DNA from 3 places in the Paenibacillus sp. cl130 genome. Region 2 is predicted to be linked to each of the others. Evidence: riboswitches for the same ligand, from Rfam matches in the RefSeq annotation. Region 2 holds a riboswitch; each other region holds the start of a gene.
The links. Region 2 has a riboswitch for cyclic di-AMP ahead of BM358_RS25065 (C40 family peptidase). Riboswitches for the same ligand answer to the same signal wherever they lie in the genome.

Region 1 (4,913 bases), on a different contig from region 2:
TCAGCCTTGCGTCCAGCGTGGCCTAGTTGAATGCCAATTTTGGCACCATACTTGTGAACTTCCTCTACAATCTTACGATATGCAGGAATATGTTCGTCACTCCAAATACCCAAATCACGATCTGTAATACGTCCATCTGGATGGACCGCTGTCATTTCCACAATAATAAGTCCAGTGCCTCCTACTGCCCGGCTCACATAATGGACATGATGCCAATCCGTTGGATTTCCGTCCTTGGCCTCCACGCTGTATTGGCACATCGGGGGCATGACAATCCGATTTTTTAAAGAAAGCCCCTTTAATTGATAAGGAGTAAACAAGTCGGTCACTTTTATCCATCCTTCCTTCAATTCCATGTCTGTATAATTATGAATTGCATCCCCATTATACACCAGCTGTCACGGTATACCGAATTCGTTGTAAGGCTAAAACTTGCGAAAATGCTCCTGTTTTCGGTCATGTTTAAGAGAATATGTACGTTTAGCTCCATCATCTTCATTGATAATCGTTTCATCGTGGACTTCTTTCCAGTCGTTTATGAGCCGAACTTGGTAACCAGCATATTTTTAATAGGACAGGTACATAATAGTCGAGAGCACCACTAGGTATCACTGCACGGAAAGGGGGGATACATATGCCGTACAGGGGAGTGTTGCCAGGCTTGGCACTGTTACTAGCATTTTCAAGTTTACCCGTTCACGCGGATGCGCCTCCCAACATCGGAACGCCCCATCCCAAGGAAGCAACTGTTGCTTCTTCTGTACAACAGAGCATAGATCGAGCAACTCCTACATTAGCAATGCTGCGAAAAAAACATGCGGACATTTTTAAAATGTGCGGCCCACACACCCGCCAAATTGCCCTAACCTTTGATGATGTGCCCGATTCTAGGTATACGCCGCAGGTTTTGGACGTATTACACGCCAACGGCATCAAAGCTACATTTTTCATCGTCGGTCACCGTGCGGAAAAGCATCCTGGGATCATACGCCGTATTATCCGTGAAGGCCATGCTATAGGAAACCATTCCTATACTCATCCGGATTTTAGGAAGGCCACACCAGAACGCTTTCGCAACCAGATTACAAAAACAGAACGTATTTTACAAGCCAGCGCAGGTTTTCGCCCCAAGTTGATTCGTCCACCCTACGGTGAAATCACGGAGCCTCAAATCCAGTGGGCACGTCGTCATGGCTACATGATTGTCAATTGGAATGTAGACTCTCTCGACTGGAAGGGACTAAGTAAAACACAAATTCAGCGCAATGTGATCCCAGCTACTGGGCCTGGCTCTATTATTTTAATGCACGCAGGTGGAGGTCAAAGTTCCAACTTGCAAGGCACTGTTCAAGCTCTGCCGGGTCTAATTCACTCTCTAAAAGCTAAGGGCTACAAATTTGTCACAGTCCCCCGGCTACTCCACACATCGGAACAGAAATAACCATATGTTTAGGATTGAGCTACAAGCTAAAGCAACGTAAAAAGGCTGTCTTACCAGCAGAATTTTTCTGCTCGTCAAGACAGCCTTTTTTATGGATAGGACCTGATAAGAGTCTGACCTAGTTATATGCGGTAGGATACAGGCATTAAGTTTACATAATATATATTATGTTTAATTAAACCGTATATAGGTATAATGCTATTTATCAATAACGTACAACTTCACATTTTGAAATCCAAAGTCGTTCACAAATGATTTGTTGCCAGGAATAAAGATATCAATCCGTTTTCCTGTAATGGCGCTGCCCTGATCGCGAGCGACAGCTACAAAAGAATGATCCGGCAAACCTGGGTGGGAATAGCCTGTAACCAGCACTTTCGTGCCCATCGGAATGACGTTCGGGTCTACCGCAATTGTACCTAGTTTAAGCGGATTACCGTAGTAGTCCACTGCTCCCCATTTACCATTCTCATCGGCTGCGGCAGAATACGCAGAAGCCTTAACGTCAACTATTTTGCTATAGTTGAATGTTTTGCCCCACGCTTCAATCGTTGGCCCCTCATTCGCTGGTGCTTTCTCCGTAAGAAGCTGCGGCTTCGAATCCGAAGCTGCCTTCACACTTTTTTCACCAGGTACCTTAATTTGCAGACCTGCATATATATTGTTGGAGGCAATGTTTGGGTTTGCCTGCGTTAGCTCTTCTACCGATACTCCATAACGTTGAGCAAGCAAAAAGAAGGTATCGCCCTCTTTGGCAGTGTGAAGCGAAGCAGCATCGGCTATTCCAGCTGTCTGTGCCAGCCCTGCAATAGCTGCGGCAAGTACCGCAAATTTCATCGTTTTACCAATATGTTTTAGATGTTTCAAAGATATGTACCTCCTCTGTTATGCCTGCGAAGTTAGCTGTCGGATTCGGACTCAGGAGAAGCCCTATGCTTATGCAATTCACCCCTAGGCATATTCCATATCGTCTTATGACGTTTCGGAAAGACTGCCGTTGTTACGTCCCCCGCACTTCCCATAGTTTGGGCCCAGCATTCAGCGTTTGTCATAATCGCATGCTGTCCCGGTAAGTTTTGGCTTACTGCATAATATCACAATTTTGTAACCTTATCTGCATGAAAATGTTGGGAACCTTGAACATCATACTATACTCGTTACAATTTTGTCACCAAGAAATCGATATTTGTTACGAAAATATGGTGAAATGGTGACAAAAAAAGAAAAAGCCCTCCGTCAAACGGAGGGCTTTTTTATAGCTCATATCAGCACTTTCTTACAATACTTTGGCAAGAAAATCACGGGTGCGATCATGGCTTGGAGTACCAAATACCTGCTCTGGTGTACCTTGTTCCACAATTTGACCGTTATCCATAAAGATGATTCGATCGCCTACCTCGCGGGCAAAGCCCATTTCATGCGTCACGATTACCATGGTCATGCCGCCTTCGGCGAGCTTCTTCATTACATCCAGAACCTCTCCAACCATTTCAGGGTCCAATGCAGAAGTCGGCTCATCGAACAGCATTACGTGCGGCTGCATGGCCAAAGCACGCGCAATCGCAATACGTTGCTTCTGACCACCGGATAGCTGGTTCGGATAGGTATTCTTCTTATCCTCAAGCCCTACGGTACGCAGGAGTTCTAGCGCAATTTTTTCCGCTTCCTTCCCTGACTGTCTTCTAACCTGCGTTGGTGCAAGCGTCAGGTTCTGCAACACTGTTTTATGCGGGAACAGATTAAAATGCTGGAACACCATCCCCATCTTCTCCCGGGTTACATTAATATTATGACCACGAGCTGTAATCGGCTCGCCCTCAAACAAAATCTCCCCGTCCGTAGGCTGTTCTAGCAGATTCATACAACGCAAAAACGTACTCTTCCCCGAACCGCTGGGACCGATGATGACGACGACTTCACCTTTGGCGATATCTATATCAATGCCTTTTAAAATCTCATTCTTGCCGAACGATTTACGCAGTTGTTTAACGGTGATCACTGGCTCTCAACTTCCTTTCCCATAAACCCAGCAGCTTAGACAAGCTGAATGTCATTACAAAATAAATAGCGGCTGCGATTACGAACGGACTTAATCCTTCGTAGGTAATGTTCTTAATGACCTGGGCCTGATACATAATATCCACCATCCCAATGGTCGAAATAATGGATGATTCTTTAATGATCGTAATAAACTCATTACCGATAGCAGGCAAAATAGATTTAAACGCTTGCGGCAAAATGACATGACGCATAGCTTTGCCTCGTCCCATACCCAATGAACGGGCAGCCTCCATCTGTCCACGGTCTACTGCCTGGATACCTGCACGGAAAATTTCAGCCAGATATGCCGAGCTATTCAGAGACAATGTGATTATACCAGACTGGAGTGGAGTAAAATTGACACCCAGCGTCAAAGCAACCCCGTAGTGAATAATCATGAGTTGCACCAGCATAGGTGTGCCACGCAGTATCTCTACATAAGTGGTACCTAACCACTCAATGATGCGTACTCCACTCATACGTAGCAAGGATATGATCAGACCAATGATGAATCCGAACAGTACTCCGAGCGCAGACAGCAACAAGGTGTAGCCGATACCCGTAGCGTATAAACTGCGGTATTTCCAAAAAATATCTACAATGTTATTAGAAGAAACCTGACGATCCGCAGAAAGTGCACTCGCTTCCGTGGAAAACTTCTCAATCGACCCGTCTGCTTTCAGGCGAGCCAACGTTTTATTTACAGAAGCAAGCAATTCTGCATTCCCTTTACGGATACCTACAGCTGTTTCTGCTCCCGCATCCTCAGGCACAGCCTTGGCAAGGGTTACGGTACCGTCTAACGTGTATCCTTTAGCAACCGTATCTTCGATCACGACAGCGTTCACACGCTGGGTCCGCAGCTGGAGTACCAGGTCAGATATTTTATCCAGTGAAGTTACAGAGGCATTGGGCACTTTTTGAGCAATCTCTTCCTGAATACTTCCCTTTTGTGCTCCGATCTTCTCGCCTTTCAAAGCATCCATCGTCGGATATTTGTCTTTATCCTCTGGGCGTACCATGATGACTTGCTTGGAGCGATAGTATACATCCGAAAAATCAATACTCTTTCTGCGTTCATCCGTTGGTGTCATACCGGACAGTACCAAGTCTACACGACCACTTTGCAGAGCAGGCAGCAAAGAGTCAAAACTCATGTCTTCAGGGACCATCTCCGCATCCAAATCTTTGGCGATTTCCTTGGCGATATCCACATCGAACCCAACAATGGTATCCTTACCGTTAATGACTTTATGAAACTCATACGGCGGAAAGTCGGCACTCATGCCCACTACAAGTTTTTTCTGTGGCTTTGCTTCCGTTCCGTATGCATTGAGCATGGGAAGACCAGTCAACAGCAAGATAACCGCCGTCAAAACCAGGGCGGTAAAACGATATGCCTTTTTCAATCTTTTTTTCTCTCCTTAAATTC
Region 2 (4,913 bases):
ACCTTCGACCATCATTAATTTAAGCTCCACTTCTTTTTTGGATAACCGTTTGAGCTTGTTGGACATCGGATGCCACAGGACATAACCTGTAAAAATACCGAGCAACGTCGCAATGAAGGCTGCTGCAATGGCATGAGAGAGCTTTTCCATGTCACTAAGGTCGGCCAGAGCGGCGATCAGACCTACAACCGCACCGAGTACCCCGAGCGTTGGAGCGTACATACCAGCTTGAGAGAAGATCAGCGCGCCAGAGCGATGTCGGTCCTCGGTAGCATTGATATCCTCCATCAGAACGTCCCGTACGAATTCCTGATCATTTCCGTCAATAATCATTCGCATGCCGCCACGCATAAAGGGATCGTCGATTTCCTCTACCTTAGATTCCAAGGCAAGCAGACCTTCACGACGGGTAATGGATGCCCACTCGGTAAACGTACCGATGAGCTCTTTGCGGTCTAACAGTTTTTGTTCGGTGAAAATAACCTTGAACAGCTTCGGAATCCGTTTGATTTCTGCCATCGGGAAGGCCATAAATATACTCGCTGCCGTTCCGACGAAAATAATCATGTAAGCAGCGGGATTATTGACCAGATTGACGACCGGAGCGCCTTTTAAGATCATCCCGACGACCAGTGACATAATCCCGAGCACAAGTCCGATAATGGTTGAAATTTGCATGATACACCTCATCCATGAGAATAGATTTTGAATCCTTTCATGCCGCCGGGGTCGTCCTTGCCCCAAGCGCGTCATTACAAGACGGATTATAGTATTTATCGACAAAACTCTCTTTTTTGTTAAGTGCGAATTTCCGGTATAATAAGGTGATTATGTATTGAATGGCGGAACCATTGGAGGAAATGGCATGGGAGTAAAGCATGGGCGTGAGTATGAACAAATTTTGAACGATTTGACAGAGGCTGTGGGACGCATCCCAGACAGCTATGAATTTTTTGAGATGGAAGCAGAAGATTGGGACAGGCTGGACCCGGCGGGACGCCAGGAAGTCAATGAAGCTTTGGCAGAAGACTTATTTTATGCACTGGGTACAGAGCCCATAATCACTGTAGGCAGTGGCGTTGTGATCTATGAGCCGGAGCAGCATCGTATCTATGTACTCATTGGAGACGAGGAGCTGACGTCAGTCCCTTTGATTTGAGGTCCGTCTTATGGATTTATCAACGGGGCCGTGGTAATATGTACACCAATATATCGTAGTTTTGGCCGTATTTAAGCGGTCGAAAGGCTTCCGTATAAACGGGGAGGAGTTCGTAACATGCCTTTTACACAAGAAGAGATTGAAGCACATCTGGAGAAACTGGAGGGCTGGGAACTGGAGGAAGGACGTTGGATCGTTCGGAAATATAATTTTTCCAGTTTTATGAAAGGGATTGCATTCGTGGATGAAGTTGCCGCTATATCTGAAGCATTCAATCATCATCCATTTATTACGATTGATTACAAGACCGTGACTCTGCGTTTGACCTCTTGGGACGACGGCGGTATTATGGCCGTGGATATTAAGGAAGCCCAACAATATAATGAAGCTTTTGAAAAAATGCGCAGCAGTCATTGAGCTTGTAATGATCTGTCGTATGATGATAAAAGCGCCTTCGCTATACAACATCGCGGTTGTATGCCGAAGGCGCTTTTATCATAGAACCTGGGTTTGGTGCTCGGGACGATATACCATACAAAAAAACGGTTTTTTGCCATCGGGAGTCTGGCGTTCATAGGTATCTGTAAGCTCAAATCCAGCCGCCTTGTAAGCCCGGATAGCGCGCCCATTCCAAGTGAGTACCTCTAGATCAATTTCATTCTTCGGGTTGCGTCGTTGGGCTTCCTCTGCAATGGCACGGACAAAATCAGCGCCTTTGCCATGTCCGCATCTTTCAGGATGCATTCCAAGACCTAGCCGGGTCACACCGATCATAGGAAAATATTGAGCAAATCCCGTCAGCTTATTCTCTTCATCCAGTACGGCAACATATTGCTCTTGACGAAGCGTGGGACTTCCAAATTCGACTTCAAGCGCCTTCATTTGTTCCCAGGGGAGCCAACCGTATATATTATAAGGTGGGTCATAGCGCCACTCACAGATTGCAGCCGCTTGATGCTCGTCCATCGGTACGATCCGATAGTTGGATATTGAGGCCGGCATGTGTTCCATCCTCCTTTTACAGGTACTTCAATCATTAACAACAGATTGTAGACAAGTTGCAGGGGAATGGCAAGCGTGTTTATTTCATACTCAAGTCGGGTATACATTCAATAAGAAGGAATTACTGCTCATATGCTCCCCCAGCGCTGACGGTAAAACCGACGATGTTCGCTAAAATTGAAACCTTTTGAGGCTTCAGTTCGTCAGTAATGATAATAATTGCTGATGTTGTGGACATAAAAAACCGCAATTCGATTCCGGCCAGAATCAAATTGCGGCTAGGGTTAGCTTGCTGTGCGTTAGTTATTCTACGTTGTCGTCATCAGGAATTTCTGAAGCTACAGAATGGTAAGCGTCTGTGCTCATAATTCTTTTTGCACCGACATAGCGGTTAGCGTAATAATTTTCGTTCAGTGAGCTAACTACTACACCACGTGAAGTCGAGGAGTGGGCAAATTTCCCTTCACCTACGAAGATACCTACATGGGAAATGCCTCTTCCTGTGGTGTTGAAGAACACCAGGTCTCCAGGTCTCATTTCATCGCGGGATACAGAAGATCCCATTTTGAATTGTGATCCGGATTGATGCGGAAGTTTAATTCCCAGTTTGTTGAATACATACATTGTGAAGCCGGAGCAATCGAATCCCTCGAGTGTAGTGCCTCCGCTTCTGTAGCTCGTTCCTTTGGCATCTTGAATGACCTGGTCCATCTTAGAGTCTGCATATGCACTGCCGCCACCGAATGTAAAAGATGTAAAGGCAATGGCAAGACCCATAGCTGCGATCGTTAGCTTCTTCTTCAAAAAAAATATACCCCTTCCAATGCCTGCGAGGTTAGCTTAAGGATTCGGTAGAAGGTTCCCCTATGACCACTCTGTTGCGAGATCAATTCACCCAAACTGGTTCCCCCGCTTCCTAGGTGCCAGGAATTAGGCTTAACTTAAGATGTGCACCTTGGAGAGCAGTATTCACAATAACGTTATTTTTGAGATAAAGGTTACAATAAAGATTACAAAGTTGTTACTATCAGTTCACTGCGATTATTGTAACAAAGACGGCTGGCTTTGGCAAATGTTTCATTGCAAAAAGTTACAAAAAAAATCTGCTCCTAATGTCCAAGGAACAGATGTTGTTAACAGTATTCAGTTATGTGTCGTTTGCGCGGATATGAATCAAGATTTTTCGACAGACGGAAATGAAGTAAAAAACATAAAGGCAGGGCTTAACTTCTACTGGAGATATCGGTATGCCATAGTCTGTACTGCGAACTGATATGCCACAGCCTGACCAGACTAGTAACAAAATGATACGATTGCTGGAGAATGAGCGCCAGCATGCCAGTCCAAATCATCGCCACGGTGCCAAATAGACCGAAGACCAGCAGCACACAAGCACCAAGCAAAAGAGATATACCGACAGCTGGAAGGAGCTGGCGAAAGAAGGCGAGCAGGGACGATAGTATGGCGTGACCACCGACAGTCCCCAGTTGCATATACAGGATGCACTGCCGAATGAACCATCCGTATGCCATCCATCCCATGACATAGGGCAACAAATGCAGCAGATAAGAGGAAGATTGAAGTGCTCCTGCTACAATAGGGTAGAGTCTCGGTACTACCCAAATGGCGGGAAGCAGCAGCAGTCCCAACTCGATGATGTAATACAACAGCGACGACATGCCATGGCGTTTCATACCCTTGAAAAAGGACAGGCTTTGCGGTTCAGTCGCATCGGTATGCAGGCTTTGATATATTCCGGCTCTAATGAAGGGAGTGATCAGTATGCGTAGTACAGTCGCCCCTAGTAGTATCCACAAATACACATGTACTTCCCGGCTGTCCATCAGAGCAATCTGGCTCTCCATCCAAAACAAGGTCTGTCCCAGCTCGTTTTGACCCTGATCAGGATAACGGAGCAGTAGCGGGATAACGGCAGACTGCACCAGCCGATAGAGAAACACCCCCCACAGTAGTCGATACAGAAATAAAATGATAACGATATAGAATCGTATGCGCACCAGCGCCCAGCCCTCTTTTATAACAGTCCGCATCTATAGACACCTCACCATGACAGACTTCCAAGCAGTGTTTCTAACAGCTTGGTTACACTTACATTCCAACGGGTTTGTTGCTTTTCGTCCAATTCGGCTTTTAGGCTATTGTTAATGTGCTTGTTCTCCAGTGCAATGGTATATAGAGGATCAAGGGTTACATAGGAAACGGGAGAAGTACTTTTGATCCGAAAAGTTGTGCTTTTGCCTGCGCCGTCCCAAGCCTTGAATATCGTGGTACCATCCTTGAAGGTAAATTGGACAGGGATCTTGGGATAATCCGCCCCTTTTTTGCTGACCGTCACGACTGCTTCATATCCATTCTCCAGCTTGTGGTTCGTGATATGATCCACCGAAAAGTCCGCCATCTGGCCGTCATATACATACTGTTCAAAATAGTGGCTCCATGAGCGTCCGGTGGCTCTCTCCACGATACGTTGAAAATCCTGGGAGGATGGATGCTTGAATCGGTACGTCTGGACGTAGGTCCGCATAATCCGATCCATTTTTTTCATACCCACCTGACGTTCAATGCCCCGTAGTACCAGCTTGCCTCGAGAGTAGGCGTTTTGCGCGTACTCAGCAGCCGAGCCGTACTTCCATGACTCGCGGTTTAGCGGCTGTGGGGAGGCTATCTGTCCCGATTGTAATGGCAAGTTGGGGGTAAGCCCATATTCTTGCTCCATAAGCCGCTCCTCTGC
Region 3 (4,913 bases), on a different contig from region 2:
AAATATAAGATCCGTTCTGTGCAGGGACCCGATGATTATGAAACGATGCGTGAGGTTATTCGGCGTAGATATGAACGTGTGCTTAAGGAAAATCTGGAACGTCCCGACTTGATCGTTGTGGATGGTGGACGTGGACAAATTAAGGCGGCGACCGATGTACTGCAAAATGAGCTGGGTTTGTTCATTCCTGTGTGTGGTCTGGTGAAGGATGCCAAACATAGAACTTCCCAACTATTAGTGGGAGAGTCCTCTGAGGCCGTGACACTTGCACGCAATAGCGAAGAATTTTATCTGCTGCAACGGATTCAGGACGAGGTTCACCGTTTTGCCATCACGTTCCACCGCGAGCAACGCGGCAAATCTATGGTGACTTCTCGGTTGGACTCTATTCCAGGCATCGGCGAGAAACGGCGTAAGTTACTGCTCAAGCATTTTGGATCACTCAAAAAAATAAGAGAGGCCAGCATCGAAGAATTCCGGCCTCTCTCTATTGGGGATAAGCTTGCGCGTCAGATTATAGCTGCCCTTCGGGAGGAGGAGTCGTAGAATACGGCTCCTCTTTTTTAATAGGTTCAAACATAATTCGATTTGGCTTTTTAGGACTAAACCAATAAATGATGTAACCCACAATGGCTGGAAGTAAGATCCAGAATAGACCAGCGATCACATTCACAGTGTCTCCCAGACTCATTACACTAAGCCCCATTAGAATGCTGTCAAAAATAACGTGGCTGAACATGGCGGCAATAAAACCGTAACGCAGGAACACAAAACTGAACAGCAAACCAAGAAAAGTCAGCTCAATAGGTCTGGAAATCACCGGATAGATCGGATAAAGTGTATGTCCCAGTGCCCAAATCAGCGTGGTGATCAGACAAGCAACAAAAGTGTTTTTCACTATTTTTTTGACCATCGGAATACCAAACAGACGGTAGACAGTCTCTTCTCCAATACCTGCCATCCAGGCCATAATCGGCAGTAACCATGGATAAGCCATATTGTAAGGGGATTGCGTGGCATCTGTTGTGGAGAATGTATTAAATGTGCGCTCCAGTATAAAGAATAAGATGGATTGTACCCCGAGTAAAATAAAGGCCCACAAGTAGCCAACATACATACTGCGAAGCACATACAGCCCGTAGCCCGGCTCTTTCGCACGCGGCCATGCATTCAGTCCAACCTGACGCATAAGTCCGTCACCGCCGACCAAGGAGAAGTAGAGCGCTACTGCCATGAAGAAGGTAACACCAATCTGGAACACCATAAGAAATATAAGCATGCCCTTACCGCCTGCTTCTGCTTGCAATAAAGGCAGCATGTTCATTGTCCCAGCTATACTTGCAATAAAGTATATAACGGACAGAACAATGCCGCGTACAAATGAAGTATGTCGTCGGGTGAGTGACGCATACACAATGGCAAGAACACCCAGCACAAAGCTAAATAGGGCATAACCCGCATAGGTCATCCAATTCGCCCAAAATGTTTGCTTTTCGATATAATCGGTATAGGACGACGGGGCCGAAAAGCTTTGAGAGAAGGAGCGAACATCACCGTCTTCGAAAGTAAAAGCCAATGTAAGTACCGAGGCGCCGATTTTTTTATCGTCTACGGTATACTTTAATCCACCTTCTTTTTCAGTGGTGGCGAGCTTCAAGTCCGACGGCTTAAAACCAAAGCGCTTAACCCATACTGCGGCCGCCTGCTCCTTGGCTTCAAGCGTCATGCCGTCCTCAGCTACACGTATAAGCCTGTTACGTGCTTCTTCATCCGTAGAAATATCAGCCTGTGTGTAATTGGTACTGGAGGTGATCCGTTTAAAGCTAACGACCTTCCCAGTGGATAAATCCACATGAATTTGCAGTTTGCTTTTCGCTGAGGATTCAGGCAGATCAACCCGAAAGGTTTCGTAAGGGTAATTTTTCTTCCATGTACGGTCGTACTGTTGAAGCAGTTTTTCTCTAGATAAATAACCGTACAAATCTGTTTCGGCCTGATAGGTCACGACAGGCTCCCCTGGCTGTGATTCAGTATAGCCCAACTCGGAGCGGGCAAAGTCCAATGCGTGTATGACCGCTTCTTGTTTGCTGATGACCTTTGCGTTCATTACTGATTCTGGACTCGGATTGCTAAGCGAGGGAATAAGCAATTGAAAGATAAAAAAGCAAATCAGGCCAATCCCGCCCAGCAAGCCTAATTTTTTGAAGTTGGCCGTGAGCACGACCGGTTTCCCGATAGGATTCATGAGTTTCCTCCTTAATCTGTAAATAAGAACATCCATTAAAGATATCATACTGCACAGGTTCCCGCCAACAGACCAGCGATATTCATGAAAATAGAGTGAAAGCACTTTAAAGTTCCAATAAAATAAGATAAGCTGCGATTAAACGATGCCCATTCGCAAAATAAAGCCAATTTCACGTTTTTTCGGCGAAATCGGTTTTGTGATCTGGATATAGAAGGATTATAATCTTGAGGCAATGCCTATAAAATACATAGGTAATGATATACAGTTGAGCCGAATTTCTATGAGAAAACGGGGGAACCATGTTACTGGGGTGAATTTTACAGCCGATCCTGCTGGATTGGATGTGTAAATAGGGCATACTGTGCTGCCCGAATCCGTCAGCTAACCTCGTAGGCTATGAGCAGGAACCAAGTCAGGCACTCGGTTTTCCGGTGTCTATTTTTGTGTGTATAAAAGTGTTTGGATTGGTTAGACCGCTGCGGGTGCAGATTATTCTTCCGATTGCTGTTATCCCCGGATTTTTTGATTGTATAACCCCTTTAATGGTTAAAATCCGGAGATAAAGGCAAACGCTTCGCTTCTTCAGAACAATTCTGCTTCCTTCGCTGCTGCCCGCCAATAGCACAGGGGGCAGAGTAGTGCTTGACATGCATTCTTCCTGTATTCAGGGAATGCTAATTATAGTTACTAAAGGTTTGGAAAAATCAAAAAAATTAGGGGCAACGACGATCGGAAGATCAAATGGAACGCGTAGCGGGCTTACACCGTATTAAATCACTGTTTTTATAGTTTTAAGGATTAGGAGAGAAGTGATGAATAGATGAATCCCAATGCAAGCTGGCTCCGGCTTTCTCCACCGCAGATATTCGTTGCGGGCTTTGCCATTATCATTCTAATAGGTAGTTTATTGTTAATGCTGCCGATCTCCAATACAACAGGAAAGCCACTTGCGTTTATAGACGCTTTGTTTACTGCCGCTTCCGCGACCTGTGTTACAGGGCTTGTCGTAAAGGATACGGGGACCTTTTTTACAACCTTTGGTCAAGTTGTTATCGCTGCGCTCATTCAGATCGGCGGCCTGGGCTTTATGACTATGGCTACCTTGATCGCGCTGGTGTTCAAACGTCGGATTTCCTTACGGGAGCGCCTCATTTTACAGGAAGCGATGAATCAGACCTCTGTCGAAGGAATTGTCGGATTGATTCGTAAGGTGCTGCTGTACTCGCTGGTCATTGAGGGCGTATGTGCTGCAATATTTGCGATTCGCTGGTCGTTTGATATGCCTGTAGGCAGGGCGATTTATTTTGGGATTTGGCATGCCATCTCCATGTTTAACAATGCTGGTTTTGACTTATTCGGGCACTTTCGCAGCCTGACAGGTTATGTATATGATCCGATTGTTAATTTTACAGCTATGTTCCTGATTATTTCAGGCGGCATTGGTTTTGTAGTGATGTCGGATCTGGCAGAATATCGCAAGCGCAAGAGACTGTCCTTGCATACTAAGGTGGTACTCAGCATGACGGGCGCTATGATTGTAGTCGGCACGCTCGTGATTTTTGTATTTGAGTTTACGAATCCAAAGACTCTTGGCTCGCTTGATTGGGGGGGGAAACTGCTGGGATCTTTATTCCAGTCCGTAACCCCTCGTACCGCAGGTGCCAATACACTGGACATTGCAGGCTTGCGGCAGGCTACGCAGTTTTTTATCATCATACTCATGTTTATCGGGGCTTCTCCTGGCTCTACTGGAGGCGGGATTAAGACCACAACATTCGCGCTGCTCATTGGAGCCGTGATTTCGATGCTACGGGGGCGTGAAGATATTGTACTGTTCAAGTACCGACTTGCGCAGGGACGAATTTACAAGGCTTTGACCATTACACTGCTGGGGTTGCTGTTCGTGATCGGGGTGACCATGATTTTGTCGGCAACCGAAGATCATCATTTTCTGATGATCTTGTTTGAGACGGTGTCTGCGTTTGGTACGGTGGGGCTGTCGATGGGGCTTACACCTGATTTGACAGTCATAGGTAAGCTGGTGATTACCCTGACGATGTTTGCAGGTAGACTGGGGCCACTCACGCTAGCTTATGCACTGGGGCCGAAAAAGGGTAAAGAATTATATCGTCATCCGGAAGGCAAAATGATTATAGGATGAATCATTTCATGATATGTAGTATACATTTCGTGGGTTTAATCATTTCAGGATTTTGCAAAATTCGATACCAGTCGCTCCGAAGTCAAGATATAGACGAACTAAACCATTTCGATCTATATCTTCTTCATTGGAAGTCGCTTATGGGATTTTTGCAAAATCCTCATTTATGAAATTGATTCAGATAAGGGAGTTTTCGAGTAGATATGAAAACGCAGCAGTTTGTAGTTATTGGCTTGGGGCGGTTTGGCTCAAGCCTGGCTTTGCAATTGGTGGATATGGGGTGCGAGGTGCTAGGCATTGACCGGAATGAGGATGTGGTGGACAGTATGAGTGAGATGTTGACACATACTGTCGTTGCGGACGCTACCGATGAAGACTCGTTGCGATCACTGGGCATCCGTAATTTCGATTGCGGCATTGTTGCTATTGGTGATGACATTCAGGTAAGCATCCTGACCGCCATTTTGCTGAAGGAGCTGGGTGTGAAAAAAGTCGTAGCCAAAG

Region 1: linked by a shared signal. The riboswitch ahead of BM358_RS11930 (3D domain-containing protein) and the one ahead of BM358_RS25065 (C40 family peptidase) in region 2 are both predicted to bind cyclic di-AMP.
Region 3: linked by a shared signal. The riboswitch ahead of BM358_RS17915 (TrkH family potassium uptake protein) and the one ahead of BM358_RS25065 (C40 family peptidase) in region 2 are both predicted to bind cyclic di-AMP.

What each region holds. Positions count from the first base shown of each region.
Region 1 is NZ_FOYG01000003.1:628,449-633,361, forward strand. Features, by position in the region: gene BM358_RS11920 (NADH:flavin oxidoreductase/NADH oxidase) at 1-329, opposite strand, end outside; gene BM358_RS11925 (polysaccharide deacetylase family protein) at 635-1,441, shown strand; gene BM358_RS11930 (3D domain-containing protein) at 1,640-2,308, opposite strand; cyclic di-AMP (ydaO/yuaA leader) riboswitch at 2,315-2,483, opposite strand; gene BM358_RS11935 (amino acid ABC transporter ATP-binding protein) at 2,718-3,440, opposite strand; gene BM358_RS11940 (ABC transporter substrate-binding protein/permease) at 3,427-4,890, opposite strand.
Region 2 is NZ_FOYG01000014.1:14,777-19,689, forward strand. Features, by position in the region: gene motA (flagellar motor stator protein MotA) at 1-678, opposite strand, end outside; gene BM358_RS25050 (hypothetical protein) at 866-1,159, shown strand; gene BM358_RS25055 (4a-hydroxytetrahydrobiopterin dehydratase) at 1,277-1,576, shown strand; gene BM358_RS25060 (GNAT family N-acetyltransferase) at 1,655-2,161, opposite strand; gene BM358_RS25065 (C40 family peptidase) at 2,465-2,965, opposite strand; cyclic di-AMP (ydaO/yuaA leader) riboswitch at 2,971-3,108, opposite strand; gene BM358_RS25070 (hypothetical protein) at 3,385-4,212, opposite strand; gene BM358_RS25075 (M1 family metallopeptidase) at 4,224-4,913, opposite strand, start outside.
Region 3 is NZ_FOYG01000006.1:255,838-260,750, reverse strand. Features, by position in the region: gene uvrC (excinuclease ABC subunit UvrC) at 1-546, shown strand, start outside; gene BM358_RS17925 (CPBP family intramembrane glutamic endopeptidase) at 515-2,245, opposite strand; cyclic di-AMP (ydaO/yuaA leader) riboswitch at 2,507-2,659, shown strand; gene BM358_RS17915 (TrkH family potassium uptake protein) at 3,069-4,409, shown strand; gene BM358_RS17910 (potassium channel family protein) at 4,613-4,913, shown strand, end outside.